2 regions of the Pseudalkalibacillus sp. JSM 102089 genome follow, and region 2 is predicted to be linked to the other one. Evidence: riboswitches for the same ligand, from Rfam matches in the RefSeq annotation. Region 2 holds a riboswitch; the other holds the start of a gene.
What was found. A riboswitch is a leader RNA that binds a small molecule or an ion and turns the genes downstream of it on or off. The one in region 2 is predicted to bind cobalamin.

Region 1 (5,787 bases), on a different contig from region 2:
CCCGATTTATTAGTATTAGATATTATGATGCCAAATGTTGATGGGCTTGAACTCCTTCGACGGTTAAGAAAGCATTCTTACATTCCCGTTATCGTTGTTTCCGCAAGAGATGAAGAGCTTGATCGGATACTAGGCCTTGAACTTGGCGCTGATGATTACTTAACGAAACCTTTTAGCCCTAGAGAACTTGTTGTGCGTATTAAGAACCTATTCAAACGGATGAATCGCCTAGAGAAAAACCATTCTTCACAAGAAATCACTGTTCAGAACGTACGTTTAAATAAGAAAAAACGACTGTTATTAGTGAATGAGGAAGAAATGGCTTTAACGCCGAAAGAGTACGATGTGCTCGCCTATCTTCTTCAACATCCAGGACAACCGTTTACAAGAGAGAGATTAATTGAAGCCATTTGGGGTTATCAATATGTAGGTGATGGCAGAATTATTGATGACCTTGTGAAAAGGCTACGTAAAAAGATGTCAGACGCAAAGGCGCAAGCGAAGATTACAACAGTTTGGGGGTATGGCTATAAAATCGATGAAGAAGTTTAATATCGGTACCAAATTGTTTCTTAGTTATATCGTTCTTATTGTTGTTATTCTGCTTATTACTACTATTTCATTTCAATATTTATTTCAAGAATATCTTGTGCGCGAAACGAGAGAACAGCTGCAAAAAGAGGGATTGCAAATTAGTCAGATGCTCGAAGATCGACAGTGGAAGGGCGAAAATCCACCTAATGGGTTACTTGATCGCAGAAGAATTGAAATGGCAGGCAATTTAATCTCATCTCAATTTATAATTTATAATGCAAATGAGAAGGCAATTTATTCGAATGTCGATGAAGTGGTTCGAATTGATTATGAAGAAAACAAAGGAAATTTATATGTTACAGAGGAAGTGCCAATTAGTCTCTCACGAGAGCAAGTTGGCAATATTGTGCTATTTACGAAGGTAGAAAGCCTTGAAGGTTTCAATCGGATTATTCAGCAATCACAGGTTGTCAGTCTTTTAGTATCTGCTGCTGTTGCCGTCCTCCTTGCTGCTATCATGCAGAAAGGAATAGCGGGGCCAATTCGATTACTAGCCAATCACATGCGGGAATTTACGATGCGCAAGGAACCACCCCCGTTGAAGCTTAAGACAAAGGATGAAATCAATGAACTTGCTAAGACATTTCAAGAACTAACGGAGCAACTTCGAAAAAATGATTTTGATCAGAAGGAATTCCTTCAAAATGCGTCTCATGAATTAAAGACCCCTCTAATGGCGATTCAAGGGAATGCGGAAGGGATTCTAGATGAAGTAATCGTAGGAGAGGACGTAGAGCATAGTCTTGAAGTGATCGTGAAAGAAACGCAGCGTTTAAAAAAAATCGTGCAGGACATTTCTTATTTAACGAGGTTAGAAACAGTAGATGAATCTTTTACTTATGAAGTAGTCGATCTTCATCATGTGTTAATGGAAGTCATCACTGCGGTAAAACCACTTGCACATCAACGGGAAATAGAGGTGAGGTATGACACTGATCATACCATAGGCGTTAAGATGGATAGTGATAAAATGAAACAAGCATTTATGAATATACTCGGTAATGCCCTACGATTCGCTTCATCCGTTATAGAAGTACATGTCCATCCAGAAGATCGTCAAGTTTTTATTAGGGTTGAAGATGATGGTAAAGGCTTTGGCGAGAATCCAGAGCGCGTTTTCGACCGGTTCTATACAGGTGACAAGTCAGGTTCAGGCATTGGTCTATCGATTACAAAAACAATAGTAGAAAAACATAATGGTAACATATACGCCGAAGAAAACAAAAAGGGAGGAAGGATCGTGATCTCGCTTCCTTTTCAATCGTAGTTAAAGCTTTATGTTTTATGCTCACTTAACTTTTGTAGAATTTCTTTGCTTTCTTGTTCACTCAAAATACCGAATTTCTGACAAAGTTGTGTATAACCAACCAATTTCTTGAAATTAACCGAAGATGATTTTTTCATCATACTCACCTTTCTTTCCTTTGGGAAACTTTTTTAGGTATCAACAATATATGCATGAGCAAGTTGAAAGTGATAGGTGAGTGTCTTTAGAGTTGAAATAAATCGAAGTCAATGTAACAATAAAGCTTGTGCTAAATCAAAGCATCATGTAAGATGAGGTTATCAATATTTAGTGATTAATAAATGTTTCAGATACTATATATGGGGTAAAGTGTACGTAATTAAATAATTGAGTATGCGGTGTCGTAGAACGACTTAATAGGGAATCCGGTCTGAATCCGGAGCTGTCCCCGCAACTGTCGTGTGGACGAGGCAAGAAACCACTGGAGTTAATTCCGGGAAGGTTTGCCAAGGGAGAAGCACAAGCCAGTAGACCTGCCGTATAGTCAAAAACGTTTCTATTCTTCGGGGGTTGAGGGTGAGAAATGGCAGGGTAAATGTACGAGTACGTTCATTTATACTTTGTCGTTTTCTCCAGGCTCACTCTTCCGAGAGTGAGCTTTTTATTTTGGATGGATAAAGGAGAGAGGTATATGAGTACTGTAGCAGAAATGACAGTAACAAAAATAATGGAGGAAGTAAGAACGCTCCTAAATGAGTACCCGTCACTTGCTAGTGAGAGTTTTATTGAAAAAACAATTGATGGTATTTCAGAAAAATCAACGCAAGAAGAGGTTGATAACATTCTAGTTTTAAATGCCCTTGAACGAATTAGCGCAACAGAACCTGACTGGACTTATGTGGCAGCAGCTTTTCATCTTCGTTCGCTCTATCGTAAGTCTCTTTCACATCGAACTGAGAAAGAGGTTTATGGCGGGGGAAGCTTCTATCGCCTTCTTCAACAGCTGACAGATGAAGGGATTTATAACAAAACACTTCTTCAGTCTTATTCCAAGAATGAAGTAGAGCATGTTGCTAAGTTAATCGAGCCATCAAGAGATCGTTTGTTTACATACATCGGCCTACGAACGCTCGCAGACCGCTATCTAGCTACTGATCATGAAAAGAATGTATATGAATTGCCTCAAGAGCGCTTTCTAGTCATTGCTATGACGCTCATGTTAAATGAACCAAAAGATAAGAGGTTAAATCTAATTGAAGAAGCGTATTGGGCGCTATCTAATTTATATATGACAGTAGCAACTCCTACTCTTTCAAATGCAGGGAAAAGCTATGGACAGCTAAGCTCATGCTTTATCGATACGGTGGATGACAGTCTTAGAGGAATCTATGACAGCAATACAGATGTAGCGACCGTTTCGAAAAATGGAGGAGGAATTGGAGCATATCTCGGGAAAATTCGTTCTCGTGGGAGTGATATTAAAGGGTTTAAAGGCAATTCATCTGGGGTTTTACCGTGGATGAAGCAATTAAACAATACAGCTGTGAGCGTAGACCAGCTAGGACAGCGTCAAGGTGCTGTTGCTGTATATCTTGATGTCTGGCATAAGGACGTTTTCGAATTTCTTGATGCCAAGCTTAATAACGGAGACGAACGAATGAGGACACATGATCTTTTCACGGGTCTTTGTATTCCAGATATCTTTATGGAAGTAGTGGAAGACCGTGGAGACTGGCATTTATTTGATCCGCATGAAGTCCGTCAGGTGATGGGGTTCTCTCTTGAAGATGCTTATGACAAGGAAAAAGGATCAGGAGAGTTTCGTATGAAATATAGGCAATGTGTGAATCAGCCTGAGCTTTCAAGAAAAACAGTGCCGGCGATTGAGATTATGAAGCGTGTCATGAAATCACAATTGGAAACTGGGACGCCTTATATGTTCTATCGAGATACGGTGAATCGCGCGAATCCTAATAAGCATGCTGGTATGATCTATGCTTCCAATCTTTGTACGGAAATTATGCAAAATATGAGTGCAACGACTGTTGAAGAGGAAATCACGAAAGACGGTAAAATTATCATTACGAAAACGCCTGGTGACTATGTCGTTTGTAATCTATCTAGTATTAATCTTGGACGTGCGGTTACAGCTAATGCACTAGAGCGATTAATTCCAATTCAGGTAAGAATGCTGGATAACGTGATCGATATTAATACGATCGAAGTGCCTCAAGCCCAGTTAACGAATGAGAAGTATAGAAGCATTGGTCTTGGAACGTTTGGTTGGCATCACCTCCTTGCGAAAAAAGAGATTGTCTGGGAAAGTCATGAAGCGGCAGACTATGCGGACGAACTATATGAAACAATTAATTATTTAACGATACAGGCAAGTCATGAGCTTGCCGTTGAAAAAGGAAGCTACTCTCTCTTTGAAGGCTCTGATTGGCAAAATGGGGAGTACTTTAATCAACGAGGTTACGTTAGTGAAAAATGGCAGTCTCTTAAGGAAAGGGTCCAAACGAATGGTATCAGAAATGCCTATCTTTTAGCGGTTGCTCCTAACAGTTCAACAAGTTTAATAGCTGGATCGACAGCATCAATCGATCCGATTTTCCAAAAAGAATACTCTGAAGAAAAGAAGAATTACAAAATTCCTGTTACAGCGCCTGATCTTTCACCTGAAACGACCTGGTATTACAAATCGGCTTATCACATTGATCAGCTTTGGAGTATTGAGCAGAATGCAGCCAGACAGCGTCATGTGGATCAATCAATATCGTTTAATATCTATGTGCAAAGTACGGTGAAAGCGAAGGACTTATTGAACATTCATATGACAGCTTGGAGAAAAGGGTTGAAAACAACCTACTATACACGAAGTACATCTGTAGATATTGACGACTGTGAAAGCTGCGCAAGCTAAAGGAGGAATTGGAAATGGCTACGATTCAACAACGAAAGCTATACGATGTCTCCGCACCGAATAGCTCGACTGGAATTATTAATGGAGAAAGCTCAAACGTTTTAAACTGGGATGATGTCCGCTTTAGCTGGGCATATCCTATGTACAAAAATATGCTAGGAAACTTTTGGACTCCGTTTGAAATCAATATGTCGAACGACGTGAAGCAATGGGAGGCATTGAGCGAAGATGAGCAAGATACGTTTAAGAAAATTATTGGCCTTCTTGCCTTCCTAGATTCGATTCAAACCGACTATTCAAGTAAGGTCGCGGATTATTTAACAGATTCAAGCCTATCAGCGCTCATGCAGGTGCTTTCGTTCCAGGAAGTTGTGCATAATCAGTCATATAGCTATGTACTTTCTTCCATTGTAAATAAAAATGAGCAAGACCGGATTTTTGAATATTGGAAGCACGATGACGTGCTCTTAGAACGTAACCAATTTATTGCTTCTGGTTATGAAGCATTTGTTCAAAATCCAACACCACAAACGTTTTTTGAATCGATTGTTTATGACATTATTCTTGAAGGACTTTTCTTCTACGCCGGGTTCGCTTTCTTTTATAACCTTGCTCGAAATCAAAAGATGGTGTCTACTTCCACAATGATTAACTATATTAACCGCGATGAGCAGCTGCATGTGACGTTGTTCGTTAATATAGTGAAAGAATTGTTCAATGAGCATCCTGAACTGAATACGAAAGAAAATCATGATTTCATCACGAATACATTTCGTGAAGCTGCTGAGCTTGAGATGAAATGGGGAGAATACATTATTGGTAATCGTTTCCCTGGAATTACAATGAACGAACTCAATGACTACATTAAATTTATGGCAAACAATCGCGTGAATCAGCTTGGAATCGAACGCCCTTTTGAAGGTCACCGAGAGAACCCTATGCGGTGGATCAAAGCCTACGCGGATGTGAACGCTGGGAAAAGTGATTTCTTCGAACAGAAATCACGTCAGTATACAAAAGTGTC
Region 2 (5,787 bases):
CTTGTTCACATATAGAGTTGCTACTAGCTTATGAAAGAAGAAGAGGAGAAGAGAGGGCTAATGAGAAAATTGGATGAGGGGTGTGTTTTTAAAGGGGGTCAGGCGCGAGCCTGACCCCCTTTAAAAACAACTGTCTCCGCACCAAAGACACTCCAACACATTCGGGGATATCCTCTTTTTTGCTTCTTGACCCTCCCACACTTTTGGACTACACTGTGTAGTGTGAGGTGGAAGCGATGAAAATTCATCAGTTCAAAACGAATGAAACAGGGTTAAACCGCTTTTTCGGCTCTCTTGAAGCGAAGGTTATGGACATCCTCTTCGAAGGTCCAGAAATGACGATCAAAGATGTGAAGCAAAAGCTCGATCAAGAGAAAAGTACGAACTTTAACACGGTTATGACGGTGATGAATCGTCTCGTGGATAAAGGAATCCTAGTAAAACGAGTTGAAAAGCGCACATCAATGTTTAAGCCGCTTCTATCGAAAGAAGAATTTCTGCGAACGCAATCAAAGGAATTAACACAGGATCTAATGGATGAATTTGGTCCGCTTGCTGTGAATCATATGCTTGATGCGCTCGATGAAGCGGATCCAGTTTTGATCGAAAAGCTTGAGCAAAAAATCAAGCAGCTAAAGGAGAAGTAAGATGAGAATCAAACAGCCGCGATTTTTGTTTATGCTTTCTTTCTTTCTTGTAGCCACGATGCTTGTTCAAATGTCACTATACAGTCTGCATTTATACTCGAACTGGACGCTTATGTTAAGCGTACTTGAAGCCTGCCATAATATGCTTCGTGCGATCGGTTTATCATCTATGAACATGCTATTAGAAGTTCTGATTCTCTCAACATTTTCATTAATCGTGATGATGATCGTGAAGCAAATTTATCGATATGTCACCTTTTCGAAACGGCTGTCGCTTCTTCGTGAAGACATCGTTACAGAGGAAGTCATTCGGAATTTCGATTTAGGAAAACAGGCACTCGAGGTGATTAAAAGCGACGAGCCTATCGCTCTTACATATGGAATGATTAGACCCAAAATTGTTCTGTCGACTGAACTAGTTAGCATGTTGAGCAAAGAAGAGCTGCGCGCCGTGATTTATCACGAAACTTTTCATCAGCAGCATCGTGATCCATTGAAAAAATTTATCATCACCCTTCTCGTCCACGCGCTTTGGTACGTGCCGATCTTGAAATGGGTATCGAATCACTATCACACGCTACGCGAAATTGCCGCGGATCGGTTTGCGATGAAAGAAGCAAATATGCTTGATCTAAGTAGCGCGTTATTAAAACTATTAAAAAGCGATCACCGCCAGCGTCATGCGTTTGCTGTATCTTTCGCGGAAACGTCTGTGAACGATCGCATTCAACATATTCTTGCGCCAGAAAAGGAAGTGCACCTAACGTTGCCTGTTGGTACTGTCCTTTACTCGCTTTATATTGTGTTAGGGTTATCCATCATGTTTATGGTGGCCACACCCTAATTCTTTTTCGAAAACGAACACTACGACATGTAGTGTGGAAATTAGGAGGGAGTTAATTGATGAATTCATCACAAAACGTTGCTCTTGTCGTACTACGAATCATACTCGGTCTCATTTTTACGGTTCACGGTCTTGATAAATTTGCTGGAGGGATTGGGAATACTGCTGGCTTTTTCGAGAGCATTGGCATTTTGGGTGGTTTAGCGTATGTCGTTGCAACGATTGAACTAGTCGGAGGTCTTCTTATGATCGTTGGACTAGGCACACGCATTGTTTCTTTTCTTTTCATGATCGTCATGCTAGGAGCGATCTTTACGGTTAAACTAACGACAGGATTTATCGGAGGGTATGAATTGGATCTTGCTCTTCTCGGTATGTCAGTCGCTGTATTGATTGGGGGAGGCGGAACGATCTCCGCTGATTACAAATTCTTTTCGAAACAATTATAGGAGGAAGAATGATGGCTAAGTCAAATAAAAATAAGAAAAAACATGCAAAATCTCAGTCTCAAAAAAAATCGAATACTTGGATCTACTGGCTAGTGGCGGCAGTCGCTGCAGTTATCGTAATCGTGATCGTCGTCTCAAGCGGCTCGAGTTCCGACAGTTCAGAGGAAGAAGCGATGGAGCAACCATTTCTCGGGGATGAAAATGCGCAGGTAGAAGTGATTGAATTTGGAGATTACAAATGTCCTTACTGTAAAGCATTCGAACAGTCCTTTTTCCCGCAAATTGATCAAGAGTTAATTCAAACAGGGGAAATCAAATTCTCTTTTATCAACTATCCATTTATTAATGTTGATTCCGATCGCTCAGCTGAATTTGCTGAAGTGGTGTACCAGGAGCTTGGGAATGACGTGTTCTGGGATTTCCATTCGTTAATATATGAAAAGCAAACAGAAGGCACGGAACAGCAGGACATTTACACCGAAGATTATCTTGTCGACACGTTAAAAGAAGTGACTGATGAAGAAAAAGCACAACAGGTACTGGCAGCTTTTAAAGATGGCGAAGGAGAAGCGGCGATCGACTACGACTTATCGAAAGCTCGTGATCTCGACGTTACTGGCACACCAGCTCTCTTTGTGAACGGTGAGCCGTTTGAAGGACAAACGATTGATGACCTGAAGAAAATGGTAGAAGAAGCGAAGGAAGAGTAAAGGAATTACCATCATTGTCCACCGTGGGTGGACAATGATGTTTTTTTGTTTGTGAAGGGGGTCAGGCGCGAGCCTGACCCCCTCAAAACACAACTGTTCCCCCCACTCTCGCAATCATGTATAATAAACCTGTTACCAATTACATAGTGATCGATTCAGGTGTCTTTTCAATGAAGACTTAATAGGGAAGCTGGTGCAATTCCAGCGCGGTCCCGCCACTGTAAATGGTCGCCTGCTGCAGAATCCACTGTTCGAAACAGCGAATGGGAAGGAGCAGCATGCGATAACCATGAGCCAGGAGACCTGCCTGAATCTAGCACGAACAGCCTACGAGGATAGGGATGTGCGAACGGATTCAGGTGTAGCCTTTGGCACACCGTTACTTCCATTCGACCATCTCCATGCCCTCGTGCGTGGAGATTTTTTAGTTTAGAGACATCAGAAAACAGGAGGAGAAACACACATGAAAAAGCTTTATTCACTACTCGTTTTACTTTTTCTCGTTACAGGAATTATCGCAGGTTGCGGAGCGAGTGAAGAGAACAGCGCGACAAATGAAGGAAATGCGAATACAGAGCAAGCTGAACAGTCAGAAGATAGCGCTTTCCCAGTAACGATAACGGATGCGTTGGACCAGGATGTTACGATCGAAAAAGACCCTGAAAAAATTGTCTCCCTGATCCCGAGTAACACGGAGATCCTTTTCGACCTGGGAGCAGGGGAAGAAGTCGTTGGCGTTTCTGACTTCGCCAACTATCCAGAAGAAACGGCTGATATCGAAAAAATCGGCGGCATGGAATTTAACGTGGAGAAAATCATTTCTCTAAAGCCTGATCTCGTACTTGCGCACGGCTCAAGCGCACATAACTCAGAAGCTGGTCTCCAGCAGCTTCGTGATGCTGGGATCACGGTACTCGTTGTGAACGATGCGAAAAGCTTCGATGAAGTCTACCATTCCATCGAAATGATCGGACAAGCAACGGGCGAAACGGAAGAAGCGGAAACAACGATCGATGAGATGAAGCAAGATCTTGAAGACATTCAAGCAAAAGCAGAAAGCATTAGTGAAGAAGATCAGAAAAATGTCTTCGTCGAAGTTGCCCCTGCGCCTGAAATTTACTCTCCAGGGAAGAATACGTTCATGGATGACATGCTAACGATGATTCATGCGAAAAACGTGACGCACGACCAGGAAGGCTGGAACCAGGTGGATCAGGAAGCGATTATTGAAGCGAATCCTGACGTGATCATCACAACGTACGGCTACTATACAGAGAAGCCAGTTGAACAGGTGTTAAGCCGCGACGGCTGGCAGGACGTTACAGCTGTCAAAGATGAGCAGGTTGTTGATGTGCACTCTGACCTCGTTACACGCTCTGGCCCTCGTCTTACTGAAGGAGTAGAGGAACTTGCAAAAGCGGTTTACCCGGATGTTTTTGCTGAATAAACGGTTCATTGCCTATCCGATTGCGATAGCACTCTTAATTGGTGCCATGCTCCTTGGCATTTCAATCGGTACTGTTTCAGTTCCAGTGCTTACCATTCTAAAATTAATCGGAAGCGAAGTTTTGCACCTTCCATTCATAGGCAAAACCGATCCAATGTTTACAACAATTGTGATGGATATTCGCTTGCCGCGCGTCATTTTGGCAGGTCTTGTGGGGGCGTCTCTTGCGATAGCAGGGGCCGCCTTTCAAGGTCTTTTACGCAATCCATTAGCGGATCCGTACGTGCTCGGCGTCTCATCCGGAGCATCTGTTGGGGCCGTTCTCGTACTCTTTTTCAACTTATCATTGCCATTTGTCGGCATGTTCACCCTACCAGTTATGAGCATCGCCGCATCGATTCTTACCATTTTCCTCGTGCTATTCTTCGCACGACAAATCGAGCGCTCGATGCGCGTGGAGACGATCATCTTAACAGGAATTGTGTTTAGTTCATTCCTTGGCTCACTCCTGTCACTTATGATCGCTTTAACTGGAGAGGAGCTTCGTCAAATTATCGGCTGGCTCCTTGGAAGCGTGTCGATGCGCGGATGGGAATACATTGGAATCATTCTTCCCTTTTTCATCATCGGCTCAGGGATTCTGCTCTTTAGCAGTAAAGAGCTGAACGCGATGTCGTTTGGTGAAGAACGCGCTCAGCATATTGGCGTGAACGTCGCGAAACGAAAGCTTTGGATTCTCATCGGTGGTTCGATTTTAACAGGTGCAGCTGTTGCGGTTTCCGGAACGATTGGCTTCGTTGGCCTTGTGATTCCGCATTTGACGCGCCTTCTATGGGGCCCGGATCACAGGCATTTACTGCCACTATCCATTTTACTTGGTGCTGCTTTTCTGATCATCGCTGACTTGATTTCACGAACGATCATTTCACCAACGGAATTACCGATTGGCGTCATCACATCGCTTATCGGTGCCCCGGTATTTGCCATTATTTTAATACGAAGACGTAAGGAAAGAAGAGGATAAGCATGCTAAGCGTACATTCTGTTACAGGAGGATACCCCGGTCACGACGTGCTTGATGACATCTCGTTTGATGTGAATCAAGGCGAGCTTCTCGGCATCGTTGGACCAAACGGAAGCGGCAAAACGAATATTTTTAAAATGGTTAGCGGCATCCTGAAGGCAAAGTCCGGCTCAATCATGCTCAAAGATAAGCCGCTCTCAAGCTACTCAGCGAAACAGCTGGCGCGTGTGCTCGCGGTTCTTCCACAGCATGCGGATCAGGCTTTTCCTTATACCGTTAAGGAAACCGTTTCGCTTGGACGCTACGCCCATCAGACGGGATGGTTTCAAATGTGGAGCGAGCATGACGAGATGGTCGTGCAGCGTACGATGGAGCAAACTGGAATCGCAGGCTTCGCGGATAACTATGTGAACGAACTCTCAGGCGGTGAGCGTCAGCGCGTCTTTCTCGCACAGGCGCTCGCGCAGGAACCTGAGATTCTCTTGTTAGACGAGCCGACGAACCACCTCGACCTTTCTTATCAAAAAGAACTGCTCGATCTTTTAAAAAAGTGGACGCGCGAACAGGGGCTAACGGTGATTTCGATTTTTCACGATTTGAATCTAGCAGGTCTGTACTGTGACCACCTACTTCTTCTTGAAAACGGGAAAATCAACATGCACAACA

Region 1: linked by a shared signal. The riboswitch ahead of ABVF21_RS20460 (ribonucleoside-diphosphate reductase subunit alpha) and the one ahead of ABVF21_RS06500 (ABC transporter substrate-binding protein) in region 2 are both predicted to bind cobalamin.

Annotation. Positions count from the first base shown of each region.
Region 1 covers NZ_JBEWYW010000015.1:18,947-24,733, forward strand. Annotated here, with positions in the region: gene ABVF21_RS20450 (response regulator transcription factor) at 1-552, shown strand, start outside; gene ABVF21_RS20455 (sensor histidine kinase) at 524-1,861, shown strand; cobalamin riboswitch at 2,220-2,395, shown strand; gene ABVF21_RS20460 (ribonucleoside-diphosphate reductase subunit alpha) at 2,532-4,763, shown strand; gene ABVF21_RS20465 (ribonucleotide-diphosphate reductase subunit beta) at 4,778-5,787, shown strand, end outside.
Region 2 covers NZ_JBEWYW010000002.1:380,097-385,883, reverse strand. Annotated here, with positions in the region: gene ABVF21_RS06520 (BlaI/MecI/CopY family transcriptional regulator) at 237-647, shown strand; gene ABVF21_RS06515 (M56 family metallopeptidase) at 649-1,491, shown strand; gene ABVF21_RS06510 (DoxX family protein) at 1,551-1,940, shown strand; gene ABVF21_RS06505 (DsbA family protein) at 1,952-2,650, shown strand; cobalamin riboswitch at 2,791-2,975, shown strand; gene ABVF21_RS06500 (ABC transporter substrate-binding protein) at 3,114-4,097, shown strand; gene ABVF21_RS06495 (FecCD family ABC transporter permease) at 4,081-5,121, shown strand; gene ABVF21_RS06490 (adenosylcobinamide amidohydrolase) at 5,124-5,787, shown strand, end outside.